Regions from separate parts of the Paenarthrobacter sp. NCHU4564 genome, predicted to be linked through region 2. Evidence: predicted binding sites of a transcription regulator. Region 2 holds the regulator's gene; the other holds the start of a gene.
What was found. Region 2 encodes HrcA, which represses chaperone genes, less so after heat shock. Its sites were predicted from a motif close to TTNGCACTCGNNNNNNNCGAGTGCNAA; they were not measured.
Positions count from the first base shown of each region.

Region 1 (5,558 bases), on a different contig from region 2:
GATGGACAGCAGTACGGAAACCGCCACTATGCGCCTTCGGCATCAACCTTGAAGGCAGAATCACTTACACGCCACCACCCGAATCCACCGTTAGACGGACACTGATGGGATGTGAGAGAGGAGCCGCCAAGGGCTTAAAGGACCGGGAGCTCCCAATCGACTGGTTCGGCGCCTTGTTCTTTCAGCAGTTGATTGACCCTGCTGAAGGGCTTGGAGCCGAAAAATCCCCGCGAAGCAGACAACGGACTGGGGTGCGCGGACGCCACAATGGGCGCACCGTTCAACAACGGCCCGACACCCTCGGCGTCCTTCCCCCAGAGGACGGCCACCAGGGGGCTCCGGCGGCCCGCTGTGTCGGTGCGGTTGGCGACTGCGGTGACTGCCGCCGTCGTAATGGCCTCCCAGCCCTTGCCGCGATGCGAGCCTGCGCTGCCGGCGGCGACGCTGAGGACACGGTTCAGCAGCAGCACGCCTTGCTCGCTCCAGGCGGTGAGGTCGCCGTGGATCCGGGGCGGCAGGCCGAGGTCGTCGTGGAGTTCGCGGTAGATGTTGGCGAGGCTGCGGGGGATGGGCCTCGTCTGGCGCGACACCGAGAAGGAAAGCCCGACGGCGTGACCTGGCGTCGGGTACGGGTCCTGGCCCAGAATCAAAACCTTGACGTCCGCCAAAGGGGTGCGGAAGGCCCGAAGGAGGTTGCTGGCGGCCGGAAGGACCTGGACCCCGCCGGCTGCCTGCCCTGCAACGAACGCCAGCGCGCTGCGGAGCTCCTGTTCCACGGGGCGCAGGGCGTCGGCCCAATCGGCAGCCACCAGGCTTTCCAGCGGCAGGTCCGGCAGGGCATCGAAACCCGGCCCGGAGGTGCCTGCAGGTTCAAGGTCGAAGAGTGCATGCTCGCCAGTCATCCAGCCATTGTCCATCGCTGTGCCCGGGGGCTGTGAATGACACCGTTGTTATTCACCCGTAACATGGGGGTGAGACATTTTCGCCAACCAGCGTCCAAGGAGTGTGCCATGGCAGAACCAGCACAGGAACCAATGGCGCAGCAGACCACCGGTTTTGCTCTTGATGACCTATCGGTGGGCGTCCGCAGCGATTCGCCCCTCAGTGAGCGGGACCAGCAGATGCTGGCCTTGGAGCGCCAGTGGTGGAAGTACGCCGGGGCCAAGGAACAAGCGGTCAGGGAGCTGTTCGACCTGTCCGCCACCCATTACTACCAGATCCTTAATGCGCTGATCGATACCGAGGAAGCGCTGGCCCACGATCCCATGCTGGTCAAGAGACTGCGTAGACTACGTACGTCCCGCCAACGCGCGCGGACAGCGCGCCGCTTGGGGTCCGACGCGTAAACCGCCAGGCTGACCGTCAGCAGCAACCAGCAAGGACAACGCTTCACCATGACCAAATTTGCCAAGGATGAATTCGACCGGGTTCCGCAAAACAGCACCCGGCAAGGCGTGCACCGCGATGCCCAGGAAACGTCCCGCCCTTCGCTCTGGCCGATCCTGACCGTCGGCGCCGTGGCCTTGGTGCTCGGCCTGGTTGCGTTCCTCATCCTTCCGCGCCTGGGACTGGTGGCACCCGGCGCTTCGTCCAGCGTTTCGACGCCGGCACCCCAGGAAACTTCTGCCGTACCTTCCGCTTCGCCGACTGAGTCTGGCAGTGCTTCCGTGGCTTCCGGAGAACCCACGCCCAACGAAACACCGTCCGACACTCCCTCCGCGACCCCGTCCGGTGCGCCTCTGGACAAGACCACGGCCGTTGCTGTGTACAACGGCACCTCCACGGCCGGCCTTGCCGGCCGCGTGGCCGGTTTGGTGCAAGGTGACGGTTGGGCACTTGGCACGGTGGGCAACTGGGGCGGCATTCCGCAGCAGGCATCAGTGATCTTCTACAACGCTCCCGGGCAAAAGGCCAATGCTGACGCGTTGGCCACGCTCCTGGGAATCACCAACGTGGTGGAGTCCCCGGACGTCCAGCAGCCCCTGGTGGTTGTTGTAGGCCCGGGCTACCAGTAGCACTTGCTGCCCATCGTTCCGGTTAAGCCTCAATAACAAAACAGCAGCCCCCGGCCCGCAGCGCAGCGCCACGACAGTGACTGTGGTTACAGTGGATTGATTCCGGTCCGGAGATCCCGGCCACCGGTCTTGGCTACTGTGAAAGTGTGGGCATCATGGCTTTGGGAACCGTGAAATGGTTCAACGCCGAAAAAGGGTACGGCTTCATCACTGTTGATGATTCCGGGGACGACGTCTTTGTACATTGGTCCGCTATCCAGATGGAAGGCTACCGGGCCCTCGAGGAAGGCCAGCGGGTGGAGTTCGAGCTCGGAGAAGGACAAAAGGGCCCCCAAGCAGAAAGTGTCCGCGTCGCCTGACAGTACCGCGCCTCCGCTCTTGGCTGAATACACGGAATTTTGTGGCTCTGGGTGGCGCCCCTGCTTGCACTCTCCACGGTCGAGTGCTAATTATTGATTTAGCACTCCTTGGTGCTGACTGCTAACGGTGTACCGGCTTCGGCCGGCGCTCCCTGCAGTTGGTGCGGGGGAGGACCAAGAAACACCTTGGTGGGATGAGGTCCGGCGCGCGGGGCATACAGAGGCCGTAAGCAAAGGACCGTCCGTCGCGGGCATCCCATCCGACAGGTACCTTCTTAACGACTGTCCCGAAAGGACTACCGCCGTTATGGCCAAGATCATTGCATTTGATGAAGAGGCACGCCGCGGCCTCGAGCGGGGTCTGAACACCCTTGCTGACGCCGTCAAGGTTACCCTCGGCCCGCGTGGACGCAACGTCGTCCTCGAAAAGAAGTGGGGCGCCCCCACGATCACCAACGATGGCGTTTCCATCGCCAAGGAGATCGAGCTGGACGATCCTTACGAGAAGATCGGTGCGGAACTGGTCAAGGAAGTTGCCAAGAAGACGGACGACGTCGCTGGCGACGGTACCACCACCGCAACCGTCCTCGCCCAGGCACTGGTCAAGGAAGGCCTGCGCAACGTTGCAGCCGGCGCTGACCCGCTGTCCCTCAAGCGCGGCATCGAGAAGGCGGTTGACGCCGTCATCAGCGAACTCCTGGCCTCCGCCAAGGAAATCGAGACCAAGGAAGAGATCGCAGCCACGGCTTCCATCTCCGCCGGCGATCCGGAAATCGGCAGCCTGATCGCCGAAGCCCTGGACAAGGTGGGCAAGGAAGGCGTCATCACGGTCGAGGAATCCAACACCTTCGGGCTGGAACTCGAGCTCACCGAAGGCATGCGCTTCGACAAGGGCTACATCTCCGCTTACTTCGTCACCGATGCAGAGCGCCAGGAAACGGTCCTCGAAGACCCGTACATCCTGATCGTCAACTCCAAGATCTCCAACGTGAAGGAACTCGTTGCAGTCCTGGAGAAGGTCATGCAGTCCAACAAGCCGCTGCTGATCATCGCCGAAGACATCGAGGGCGAGGCTCTTGCCACCCTGATCGTCAACAAGATCCGTGGCACCTTCAAGTCCGTGGCCGTCAAGGCTCCGGGCTTCGGTGACCGCCGCAAGGCCCAGCTCGCCGACATCGCCATCCTCACCGGCGGCCAGGTCATCTCCGAAGAAGTTGGCCTCAAGCTGGAGAATGCCGGTCTGGAACTCCTCGGTACCGCCCGCAAGGTTGTTGTCACCAAGGATGAGACCACCATTGTTGAGGGTGCGGGCGACGCCGACCAGATCGCGGGCCGTGTTGCCCAGATCCGCGCCGAGATCGAGAACTCCGATTCCGACTACGACCGCGAGAAGCTGCAGGAGCGCCTGGCCAAGCTGGCCGGTGGCGTTGCAGTCATCAAGGCCGGTGCCGCAACCGAAGTTGAGCTCAAGGAACGCAAGCACCGCATTGAGGACGCAGTCCGCAACGCGAAGGCTGCAGTCGAGGAAGGCATTGTTGCCGGTGGTGGCGTTGCCCTCATCCAGGCCGGTGCCAAGGCATTCGCCAACCTGAGCCTCGAAAACGACGAAGCTACCGGTGCCAACATCGTCAAGGTTGCCATCGACGCTCCGCTCAAGCAGATCGCTTTCAACGCCGGCCTCGAGCCGGGCGTTGTTGCTGACAAGGTTCGTGGACTGCCTTCCGGCCACGGCCTGAACGCGGCAACGGGTGCCTACGAGGACCTGCTGGCCGCAGGCGTCAACGACCCCGTCAAGGTGACCCGCTCTGCACTCCAGAACGCTGCTTCCATCGCTGGTCTCTTCCTGACCACCGAGGCTGTTGTTGCTGACAAGCCTGAGAAGAACGCTCCGGCTCCGGGCGGCGACGAGATGGCAGGCATGGGCGGCTTCTAAGCCTCCTGTACTGCAGCGTCACGCTTAGCACGTACGACGGCGGTCCTCACCTTCGGGTGGGGGCCGCCGTTCTGCGTCCCATCCAAGTAGCAGTAGATGCCGTTTTGAGGGCCCAAAACGGCATCTACTGCTACGTAGTTGGGTGCTGGCGCGGTTTCAGTGTCTGTGGGGTCTGGCAGGATTAAACGCATGACGATTATTGCTGCCGCCGACGGTTCCGCCCTCGGCAACCCTGGGCCGGCCGGATGGGCCTGGTATGTTGACGATTCCTGTTGGCGCGCAGGGGGTTGGCCGCACGGCACCAACAACATGGGTGAGCTCATGGCAGTCCTCGACCTGTTCCGGTCGACGGCCCATATTCCACAGGAGGACCTGCGGATCCTGTGTGACAGTCAGTACGTCATCAACTGCATCACCAAATGGATGCCTGGATGGAAGCGCAAAGGCTGGCGAAAGGCCGATGGCAAGCCTGTACTTAACGTGGACCTGCTTAAGGACATCGACCAAGCCATCGCAGGGCGCAAGTACACCTTCGAGTGGGTGAAGGGCCACGCAGGCCATGAACTCAACGAAGCCGCGGATGAGCGTGCCCGGGCTGTTGCTACGGCCTACCAGCAGGGCACCGCTGCCCCCAGCGGCCCGGGTTTCAGTGGTTCATTCCCGAAGACCGGCAATCCAGCTCTTACTGAGGCCGCCGGGAAGGCATCCAAGATCGCCCCCGGCGCGGCAGAGGCGGTGTCCAGCGGCGCACAGGTGCCCCTGGCAGCAAGTGCCGCCACGGGTACCGTCACGGAATCCCGCCCCGCGTCCGCCGCCCAGCCGCACCCTGAGCCTGCACTGTTCGGCGAGTCAGGATTCTTTGGCCAGCCGGACCTGTTCAGTGAGCTGGAGGATGAAGCGGCCGCCCGGGAGCTTCCCGCGGAGGAACTGGTGGTGGCACTGGAACGCGAGTTGCTTAGGCCGGATGTCCGCGCCGACATTGGACGCATAGGGGTCCTGCTGCATCCTGATTTTGCGGAGATCGGCAGCTCAGGACGCTTCTGGACCCGGGACGCGATGATGGTTGCCCTCGAGGAAGACCCGGGCGAACCTGTGGATTTGGAGCTGATCAGTGCAGACAGGCTCAGCGAGGACAGCATCCTGCTCAACTACAGAAGTTCCGGCCATTCCGGTGCTACCCCGACCGGCTCCTCGTTGCGCAGTTCCCTCTGGCTCCTGGACCGTGGCCAGTGGCGGCTGCGGTTCCATCAG
Region 1 is NZ_JBQLIS010000009.1:158,483-164,040, reverse strand. It holds gene ACSVIE_RS11745 (uracil-DNA glycosylase) at 135-902, opposite strand; gene ACSVIE_RS11740 (DUF3263 domain-containing protein) at 1,011-1,346, shown strand; gene ACSVIE_RS11735 (LytR C-terminal domain-containing protein) at 1,395-2,015, shown strand; gene ACSVIE_RS11730 (cold-shock protein) at 2,171-2,374, shown strand; gene groL (chaperonin GroEL) at 2,682-4,307, shown strand; gene ACSVIE_RS11720 (RNase H family protein) at 4,497-5,558, shown strand, end outside.
Region 1: groL (chaperonin GroEL) is a predicted target of HrcA. The motif match lies at 2,438-2,464, and genes of this name have one in related genera.

Region 2 (9,150 bases):
CTGGAACGCGAATTCAACCTGGACCTCATTTCCACCGCTCCCAACGTGGTGTACGAGGTCACCCTCGAGGACAAGTCGATCGCCACTGTGACCAATCCGTCCGAGTTCCCCACGGGCAAGGTGAACGAAGTCCGCGAACCCATGGTGGCGGCGACCATCCTTGCGCCGAACGAGTTCGTGGGCGCGATCATGGAACTCTGCCAGAACCGGCGGGGTCAAATGCGGGGCATGGACTACCTGTCCGAGGACCGCGTCGAGATGCGCTACTGGATTCCGCTGGCGGAAATCGTGTTCGACTTCTTTGACCAGCTCAAATCCAAGACCCGGGGCTACGCCTCGCTGGACTGGAAGGCCGACGGCGAGCAGGTGGCCGACCTTGTCAAGGTGGACATCCTTCTCCAGGGCGAACAGGTGGATGCCTTCAGCGCCATTACGCACCGCGACAAGGCATACGCCTACGGTGTGATGATGACGTCCAAGCTGCGCGAGCTGATCCCGCGCCAGCAGTTCGAAGTTCCCATCCAGGCTGCGATCGGTTCCCGCATCATCGCCCGTGAAAACATCCGGGCCATCCGCAAGGATGTTCTTGCCAAGTGCTACGGCGGCGACATCACCCGTAAGCGCAAGCTGCTGGAAAAGCAGAAGGAAGGCAAGAAGCGCATGAAGATGGTTGGGCGCGTGGAGGTGCCGCAGGAGGCGTTCATCGCGGCGCTGACCACCGACGAGTCCAAGGACAAGGCCAAGAAGTAGTCATGCCCAGCGTCCTTCCTTTGGGCGACCCGGCACCTGCGGACGGCCTGCTGCCCCCGCAGGTGCAGTCCGGCGTCGAACACCGCAGGTTCGGGCTGTATGTCCACATCCCGTTCTGCGCCGTCAGGTGCGGGTACTGCGATTTCAACACGTACACTGCCACGGAACTGGGTGGAGGCGCGTCTCAGGATGCGTACGCCGGCACCGCGGTTGCCGAAGTCGCTTTCGCGGCATCGGCACTGGACGCTTCCGGAGTGCCGCGCCGCCCGCTGAGCACTGTGTTCTTCGGCGGCGGAACGCCCACGCTGCTGCCTGCCGGGGACCTCGCCCGGATACTGCGTGCCGCAGTCGCGGAGTGGGGCCTTGCGCCCGGTGCCGAAGTCACCACTGAGGCCAACCCGGATTCCGTTACTCCGGAGTCCCTGCAGGTGCTGGCCGACGCGGGGTTCACCAGGGTTTCTTTCGGAATGCAGTCGGCCGTGCCGCATGTGCTCAAGGTCCTCGACCGCACACATACTCCCAGTAAAGTCCCCCAGGTGGTGCAATGGGCCAGGGAAGCAGGCCTGGCGGTCAGCCTTGACCTCATTTACGGCACACCGGGGGAATCGATGGAGGACTGGCAGACCTCGTTGGAAACTGCCCTCTCCTACGAACCCGACCACATCAGTGCCTACGCGCTGATTGTTGAAGACGGCACCAAGCTTGCCGCCCAAATCCGCCGCGGTGAGGTGCCGGGTATTGACGACGACGATCACGCGGCCAAGTACGAACTCGCCGACGCCCTGATCTCCCAGGCCGGCCTGGAGTGGTACGAGGTCAGTAACTGGGCGCGGACCCCGGACCAGGCTTGCCGCCATAACCTCGCGTACTGGCGCGGCGACGACTGGTGGGGAATCGGCCCCGGCGCCCACTCACATGTGGGCGGCGTCCGTTGGTGGAACGTCAAGCACCCTGTGGCCTACGCCTCGCGGCTGGCCGCTGGGAGCTCACCGGCCGCCGGGCGCGAAACGCTCGACGCCGGAACCCGGGAAGTGGAGCGCATCATGCTGGAGGCGAGGCTCGCCTCGGGTCTGCTCGTTGATGCCCTGGGTGGCTCCGGCCGGCACGCCATGGCCGGGCTGATCGCCGATGGTTTGGTGGACCCGGCGGCTGCCTTCCGGGGCAGTCTGCAGCTCACCCTCAAGGGGCGGCTGCTTGCCGATGCTGTTGTCCGCAGGATCTTGCCGGAGTGAGCTACTTGATCCAGCGGAGGTTGAACCGGTAGCGGTGCGGCTGCCCGTGGTTGACGCGGATACCGGCTGAGACGGAGAAGCAGGTCAGGGCCACCCAGATGGCTGTGGCAATGACCGCGAAGATGTTGCCCACCACCGGCAGGAGCACCAGGATGTTCGCCACTGCGGCGGCAATGGTGGGAGGAAGCGTGAAATTCAGTGCTTCCTTGGATTCCTGGGCCGTGAAGGGCCCGCGGTCCTTGAAGATCAGGTAGATCAGCAGGGAGGGAATGCAGCCCAGGATGCCGCCGAAGTGCGCCAAGGTGGCCCACTGGCGGTCTTCGCCTGCGGTCAGGGGGAGTGCGTTCGCAGGTGCGCCATGGTACTGGGGCTGACCAGCGGCCCGGCCCGGCTCATCAGGTGCGTTGTCTGCCACGGTGTGTTCCCTTTGCTTCGAGGTGCTGCGGTCTTGCTGTCCCAGAATACTGTGTCCCGGCCGGGTTCCGGGACCACGGTGCCGTGACCCGCGCCGGGAATTTCCGCTAAGGGACCGTGAGGAAGTCGATGACTTCTTCCACCCTCCCCAACAGCGAGGCCTCGAGATCGGCGTAGGTACGTACCGCCCCCAGGAGCCGCTGCCAGCCCAGGCCGATGTCCTCGGCGGTGGTGTGCGGCCACCCAAAAGCCTTCAGGATTCCCGTTTTCCAGTCCATGCCCCTGGGAACTGAGGGCCACTGCTCGATGCCGAGGACTTTGGGTCTGATCGCCTGCCATACGTCCACATAAGGGTGCCCGACAATCAGTACGTTTCCCGTGGCACCGGGAAACGTCATCGCCTCCGCAGCGATCCGGGATTCCTTGGAGCCGGCCACAAGGTGGTCCACCAGGATGCCAAGCCGACGCCCGGGACCAGGCTTGAAGGCGGCAATCGCGGCCTTAAGGTCATCCACGCCGTGCAGTGGTTCCACCACGATCCCCTCGGCCCGCAAGTCGTCACCCCAGACTTTTTCCACGAGTTCGGCATCGTGCTTGCCCTCAACCCAGATGCGGCTCGCCTTGGCTACCTGGGCCCGCTGGCCCTCCACCCGCACCGAGCCGGATGCTGTACGGCCACCTGCCGGCGAGGCGGGCGCTTTCGCCGCGGGCGGCATGAGCCGGATGGCTTGGCCTTCCAGAAGGAAGCCATAACCGAGCTGAAAGGATTTGGTCTTGCCCCGGCGGTCCTCCAGCGACACGATATGCATTCCGCCGGATTTCTCCACGCGCGTGACTTCTCCCACCCAGCCGGACTGCACGTCCTCCAGGACCATGCCCCGCTGGACGGCGACCTCAGGGAGCCCGGTTTTGGCCGGGGCGGAGAGATCGGTGGGACCCCACGTGTCAAAGGCCAAGGGCCTGCCTCTCGTAGCTGGGCGGGATTAGCAGGACGGCAAGGGTGCGCGGCCCGCGCCCGACATCCCGGCGGGCGGTTTCCATGCTAACAACGCCGGGGCGCATACTAGACTATTAGCACTTGGGCATGTTGAGTGCTAAAAACGGTGTGAGCCGTCTGTCCCGCGATCAGTGGTCGGCGGGACCGGGGAAAGTCGTCAGGAGGTGTTGCAATGAGTGAGCTACGCAAGCTTGAAGTGCTCCGTGCCATCGTTGAGGACTACGTACACTCCCGGGAGCCCGTGGGGTCAAAGGCGTTGGTGGAGAGGCACCATCTTGGCGTGTCCAGTGCCACCATCAGGAACGACATGGCGGTCCTGGAAGAGGAAGGCCTCATCGCAGCGCCGCACACGAGTGCGGGGCGCATTCCCACGGACAAGGGCTATCGCCTGTTCGTGGACCGGATCTCACAGGTCAAGCCTCTGTCTGCTGCGGAACGGCGCGCCATCCATTCCCTGCTTGAAGGACCGGATGATCTTGATGACATCCTGGAGCGGACCGTACGGCTGCTGTCCCAGCTGACCAACCAGGTGGCCGTGGTGCAGTATCCCCACTCCAAGCAAGCCCTGGTACGCCACGTGGAATTCGTCCTCCTGGGCCCAACCCAGGTACTGGCAGTCCTCATCGCCGACACCGGCAGCGTGGGCCAGAAAGTCATCGAGACCGGATCTGAGGTCTCCAACGACGCCCTGATGGCTCTGCGCTCCAAGTTCCTTGGCAGCATTGCCGGCACGCAGTTGTCCCTCCTGCCCCAGGTTCTTCCCTCGGTGGTCGCGCTGTGCCGTCCCGAGCTCCGGGGCCTGGCGCAGAGACTTGCCCACGGACTCGAAACTTTGAGCGATACCAGCAGGGAGGAGCGGATTCTGCTGGCCGGAACTGCCAACCTGGCCCGCTCCAACGTCGACTTTCCCCTGAGCATCGGCCCGGTTCTTGAAGCCCTTGAGGAACAAGTGGTCATGCTCCGGTTGTTGTCGGATATGGGCGACGACCCACGGGGTGTAACGGTCAGCATCGGGCGCGAGAACCCCTACGACGGGCTGGCGGAAGCATCGGTGGTGGCTACCGGGTACGGCTCGGGAGCCAAAGTCGGAATCCTTGGTCCCACCAGGATGGACTATCCCACCACCATGGCCGCGGTACGCGCCGTGGCCAGATACCTGTCACGAATTCTCGGTGGCTGAAGCAGCCCCGGGGTAAAGAACTGCAGTACAACAAGGAAGAGATACCGACTTTGAGCAGCCACTATGACGTTTTGGGAGTCTCCCCGGAAGCGACCGGAGAAGAGATCAAAAAGGCGTACCGAAAGTTGGCACGAAAGCTTCACCCGGACGTCAACCCGGGCGAGGACGTCGCGGAACAGTTCAAAGCAGTGACCCATGCTTACGAAGTCCTGTCCGACCCCCAGAAGCGGCGGGTCTACGATGCAACCGGCAACGAGAACGGTACCGACAACGGGTTCGGTGGCGGCTACTCCGGCCAGGGTTTCGCGTTCCAGGACATCTTCGATACTTTCTTCGGCGGTGGCGCAGGCGGCCACGCAGGCCCGGCTTCCCGTGTACGCCGCGGACAGGACGCCCTCATCAGCGTCAGGATCGACCTCAAGGATGCCGTCTTCGGTGTCAATAAGAAGCTTGAAGTAGATACCGCCGTCGTATGCCCCACCTGTGACGGCAGTTGCTGCCGCCCGGGCACGCATCCGGAGCGGTGCGACATCTGTGGCGGAAGCGGCCAGGTACAGCGCGCGGTCCGGTCCATCCTCGGCCAGGTGATGACCACGGCACCCTGTGGTTCCTGTGAGGGCTTCGGCACCATCATCAAGGATCCGTGCAACGAGTGCAGCGGCCAGGGACGTATCCGCAGCCGCCGTTCGCTCACCATCAAGGTCCCCGCGGGTGTAGCCACAGGAACCCGTATCCAGCTCTCCGGCCAGGGCGAGGCCGGTCCTGCAGGTGGTCCGGCCGGCGACCTGTACGTGGAGATCCGGGTCAACAACGATCCCACGTACGTCAGGGAAGGCGACGACCTCCACGCAACGTTGAGCGTGCCGATGACTGCAGCCGCGCTCGGCACCGAATTGAACCTTGAAACCTTTGACGGCCCGCAGGAAATCGACGTCAAGTCCGGAACCCAATCCGGTGAAATCATCACCCTGCGTGGTCTCGGTGTGACACACCTGCGTGGGTATGGCCGCGGCGACCTAAAAGTGCACCTCCATGTTGAGACGCCCAGCAAGCTGGATGCGGCGCAGGAAGACCTGCTAAGGCAGCTCGCCAAGTTGCGCGGGGAACAGTTCACGGAGGGCAAGCTGGTGGCCAGCGGCGGCATGTTCGCCAAGCTCCGGGACAAGCTCGGTAACCTGTAGCGGTGAGCAATCCCGTTTTCTTCGCCTCGCCGGGTGCGCTGGATGGCGTCGGGCCGGGCTCGGTGTTCGTCCTGGACGGACAGGAAGCCCGGCACGCTGTCACGGTAAAGCGGATCGTGGCCGGTGAATCCGTGGACATCACCGACGGCGCCGGGACCCGCCTCACCGGGACGGTGGTTGAAGCCGGGCAGGGGTCGTTGTCCGTTAAGGCCGGTGAGGTTTCCTTCGAGCAGCGCCCTGCGGTCCGTCTGGTGCTTGTCCAGGCCTTGGCCAAGGGCGACCGCGACGAGCTGGCCATTGAGACGGCTACCGAGCTTGGAATTGATGCGGTGGTGCCGTGGCAGGCCGAACGTTCCATTGTCCGGTGGAAGGGCGACCGGGCAGCCAAGGCCCATGCCAAGTGGCAGTCCGTGGTGGCAGCTGCGGCCAAGCAGGCCCGCAGGTCCTGGATACCCGAGGTTCGTCCTGTGGCGGACTCGGCCGGCCTGTCCAAGGCGGTCGCGGCAGCAGACATGGCCATCATCCTGCATGAGGACGCCAGGAACTCCCTGCGGTCTGTCCTGGAAGCGGCAAGCCTGGTGGCTGACGGGACAGAAGCACCCCTTGAAGTGCTTTTGATCGTGGGACCGGAAGGCGGCATCTCACCGCGGGAAGTTACCCGGCTCAGTGACGCGGGGGCCGTTACGGCGCTCTTGGGTCACCACGTGTTGCGGTCGTCGACGGCGGGTCCTGCCGCCGTCGTTCTTGCCAGCGATGTCCTGGGACGCTGGTAGGCGCTGCCGACAGCTCCGCCCGGGTACCGCCCGGCAGGGTTATTGGACGCGGAACAGCCGGGTATCGGTGGTGCTTTCATCGGTTTGGCCGGATGCGTCCACCTGCGAAACACGAACCTCGTACTTCCCGGGCTTCAGCGTGGCGCTGAAGGAGAAGACGCCGAGTTGCCCGGCCTCGCCGGAAGCTTTCGTCTGGCCGGTCAGCAGGTTGGCCCGGTCCCCGTTGCCATTGTCCTGCAGAATCTGCCAGGCCACGGGCAGTGAGCTGTTGGTGGTGCGTCCATTGAACTTGACGGCTCCGGGCGGAAGGGCGTTGTCTTCCTGGGGATCGATAATCCACAGGGGGGCCACCAAGGAGGCATCCCGGGACATGGGCTGGCCGAGGCGGACCTGGCCGAAGGCCATGAAATCCGTATGTCCGTCCACCAGGATGACTACCTGGATCTGCTGCCCGGAATTGATCAGTCCCGACGACGAAGCAGCCGCGGTAGCCGTATAGACGAGCTGCTGGATTGCCCGCTGCGCCATGCCGGCGTCGAGGTTGGAGTTGAAGGCATCACGGGAAACGTCAACCGTGATGACGTTCTTGCCGGAAATCGAGGTGGCCAAACTGCCGGGCTCCTGCCACGGCGTGAAGAAGTCGTGGTCCAGCGGCTTGTCGGCCATCATGATCCGCAGGGCTGTGGTCACGGGGTTCCCATCACCCGAAATGTCCCGGAACTCGCGGTAGAGGTACACCTCGTCCTTGCTGCGACCGATCCAGTACACGGGAATCTTGGTGGAAGCCTGGGTTGTTTCCAGCGGTGCATTGCTGGCCGGGGCCTCCTGGAGACTGGCCGCCGGGGGGCTGGTGGACTCCGGAGTGGAACCACCGTTGGCGATGCAGCCCGTCAACAGGAGGACAGCAAGCATTGCCGGCGCGGCCACCACGGATTTCCTCCGTTGTGGTGCGCCATGCTGGGTGTGTGCCGGCTGCTTGATGGGGGGTCCTTGCCTTGGTTTCGGCGGTGTCCGCCGGAAGTTTTTCACGTGGCGTTGTTTCTGCCGCCATGCCAGCTTGGCACATCGGCGGCGGCGGTCACCGGGGATTTCCGGGCATGCGCCGCAACTGAAACAGTATTGATACCGGCCCGATGCCGAGTTGAGACAAAATGTCGCAGGGCGCCTGCCTGCCCGGCCGGGGCGACAGAAGGCGTCCGCCGAAGGGCGGGCTGGCGTAGGATTGAAGGCAACTGAGAACCAACCCGAGGAGAACAGGCCACACGGCCACCACTATGAGTGAATCCCTGAATGGGCGGCAGCGGACCGGCAACGGGAACCCGGCCTCCACAGAGTTCCCGCACACCTTACCGGGTACGCGCACGGAAATCGTCACGTTCGACAACTCCGATCAGATGGTTCACTCGCTGGGCAGCCACGACGAGGCCTTGCGATACATCGAGGAGCAGTTCCCGGATGTCAGCTTCCACGTCCGCGGCAACGAGCTGTCCATGACGGGCCCTACGACCGTTATCCCCAGGATCATGCGGCTTCTGGAGGAAGTCCGCGGACTGGTCGCCAAAGGCACCGTAGTCACCCCTGACGTCTTGCAGCAGCTCGTGTCCCTGCTGCGGTCGCAGTCGGCCCAGAACCCCGTGGATGTTCTGACCCACAACATCCTCTCCAGCAGGGGCCGGACCATCCGCCCCAAGACGTTGAACCAGAAGAACTACGTCGATGCCATCGATGACAACACAGTGATTTTCGGAATCGGTCCGGCCGGTACCGGCAAGACCTACCTGGCCATGGCCAAAGCCGTGCAGGCCCTGCAATTGAAGGAAGTCAACCGCATCATCCTCACCCGTCCCGCTGTTGAGGCAGGGGAGCGGCTGGGCTTCCTGCCCGGAACCCTCAGCGACAAAATCGATCCGTACCTGCGTCCCCTGTACGACGCATTGCACGACATGATGGACCCTGAGTCCATACCGCGCCTCATGGCCGCCGGAACAATCGAAGTTGCACCGCTGGCGTACATGCGCGGACGCACGTTGAACGACGCCTTCATCATCCTCGACGAGGCCCAGAACACAACCCCGGAACAGATGAAGATGTTCCTGACCCGCCTGGGATTCGGTTCCAAGATGGTGGTCACCGGGGACGTCACGCAGGTAGACCTGCCTTTCGGCGCGACCTCGGGCCTCCGGATCGTCCGTGAAATCCTCAAGGGCATCGACGGCATCAACTTCTCGATCCTCGAAGCTTCGGACGTTGTCCGCCACCGGCTCGTGGCAGACATCGTGTCCGCCTACAGCACGTGGGACGACGCCCACCGTTCGGGGGACGCCCATCACAAACGTGGAGAACGAAAATGAGCATTGAGGTCAACAACGAGTCCGGTGTGGCAGTGGATGAAGAGCAGCTTGTGACGCTGTCCCGCTACATCTTCGAACGCCTCTACATCCATCCCCAGGCGGAGCTGTCGATTCTCCTGGTGGATGAGCCGGCCATGGAGAAGCTGCACATCGAACTCATGGACGAACCCGGCGCCACGGATGTCCTCTCCGTGCCCATGGATGAGCTGACCCCCGGAACGCCGGACAAGCCTGCCCCGCAGGGCATGCTCGGAGACATCGCCATCTGCCCC
Region 2 is NZ_JBQLIS010000007.1:178,602-187,751, forward strand. It holds gene lepA (translation elongation factor 4) at 1-750, shown strand, start outside; gene hemW (radical SAM family heme chaperone HemW) at 753-1,982, shown strand; gene ACSVIE_RS09950 (DUF4870 domain-containing protein) at 1,984-2,397, opposite strand; gene ACSVIE_RS09955 (DUF3097 domain-containing protein) at 2,504-3,352, opposite strand; gene hrcA (heat-inducible transcriptional repressor HrcA) at 3,566-4,573, shown strand; gene dnaJ (molecular chaperone DnaJ) at 4,624-5,754, shown strand; gene ACSVIE_RS09970 (16S rRNA (uracil(1498)-N(3))-methyltransferase) at 5,757-6,527, shown strand; gene ACSVIE_RS09975 (GerMN domain-containing protein) at 6,567-7,439, opposite strand; gene ACSVIE_RS09980 (PhoH family protein) at 7,802-8,878, shown strand; gene ybeY (rRNA maturation RNase YbeY) at 8,875-9,150, shown strand, end outside.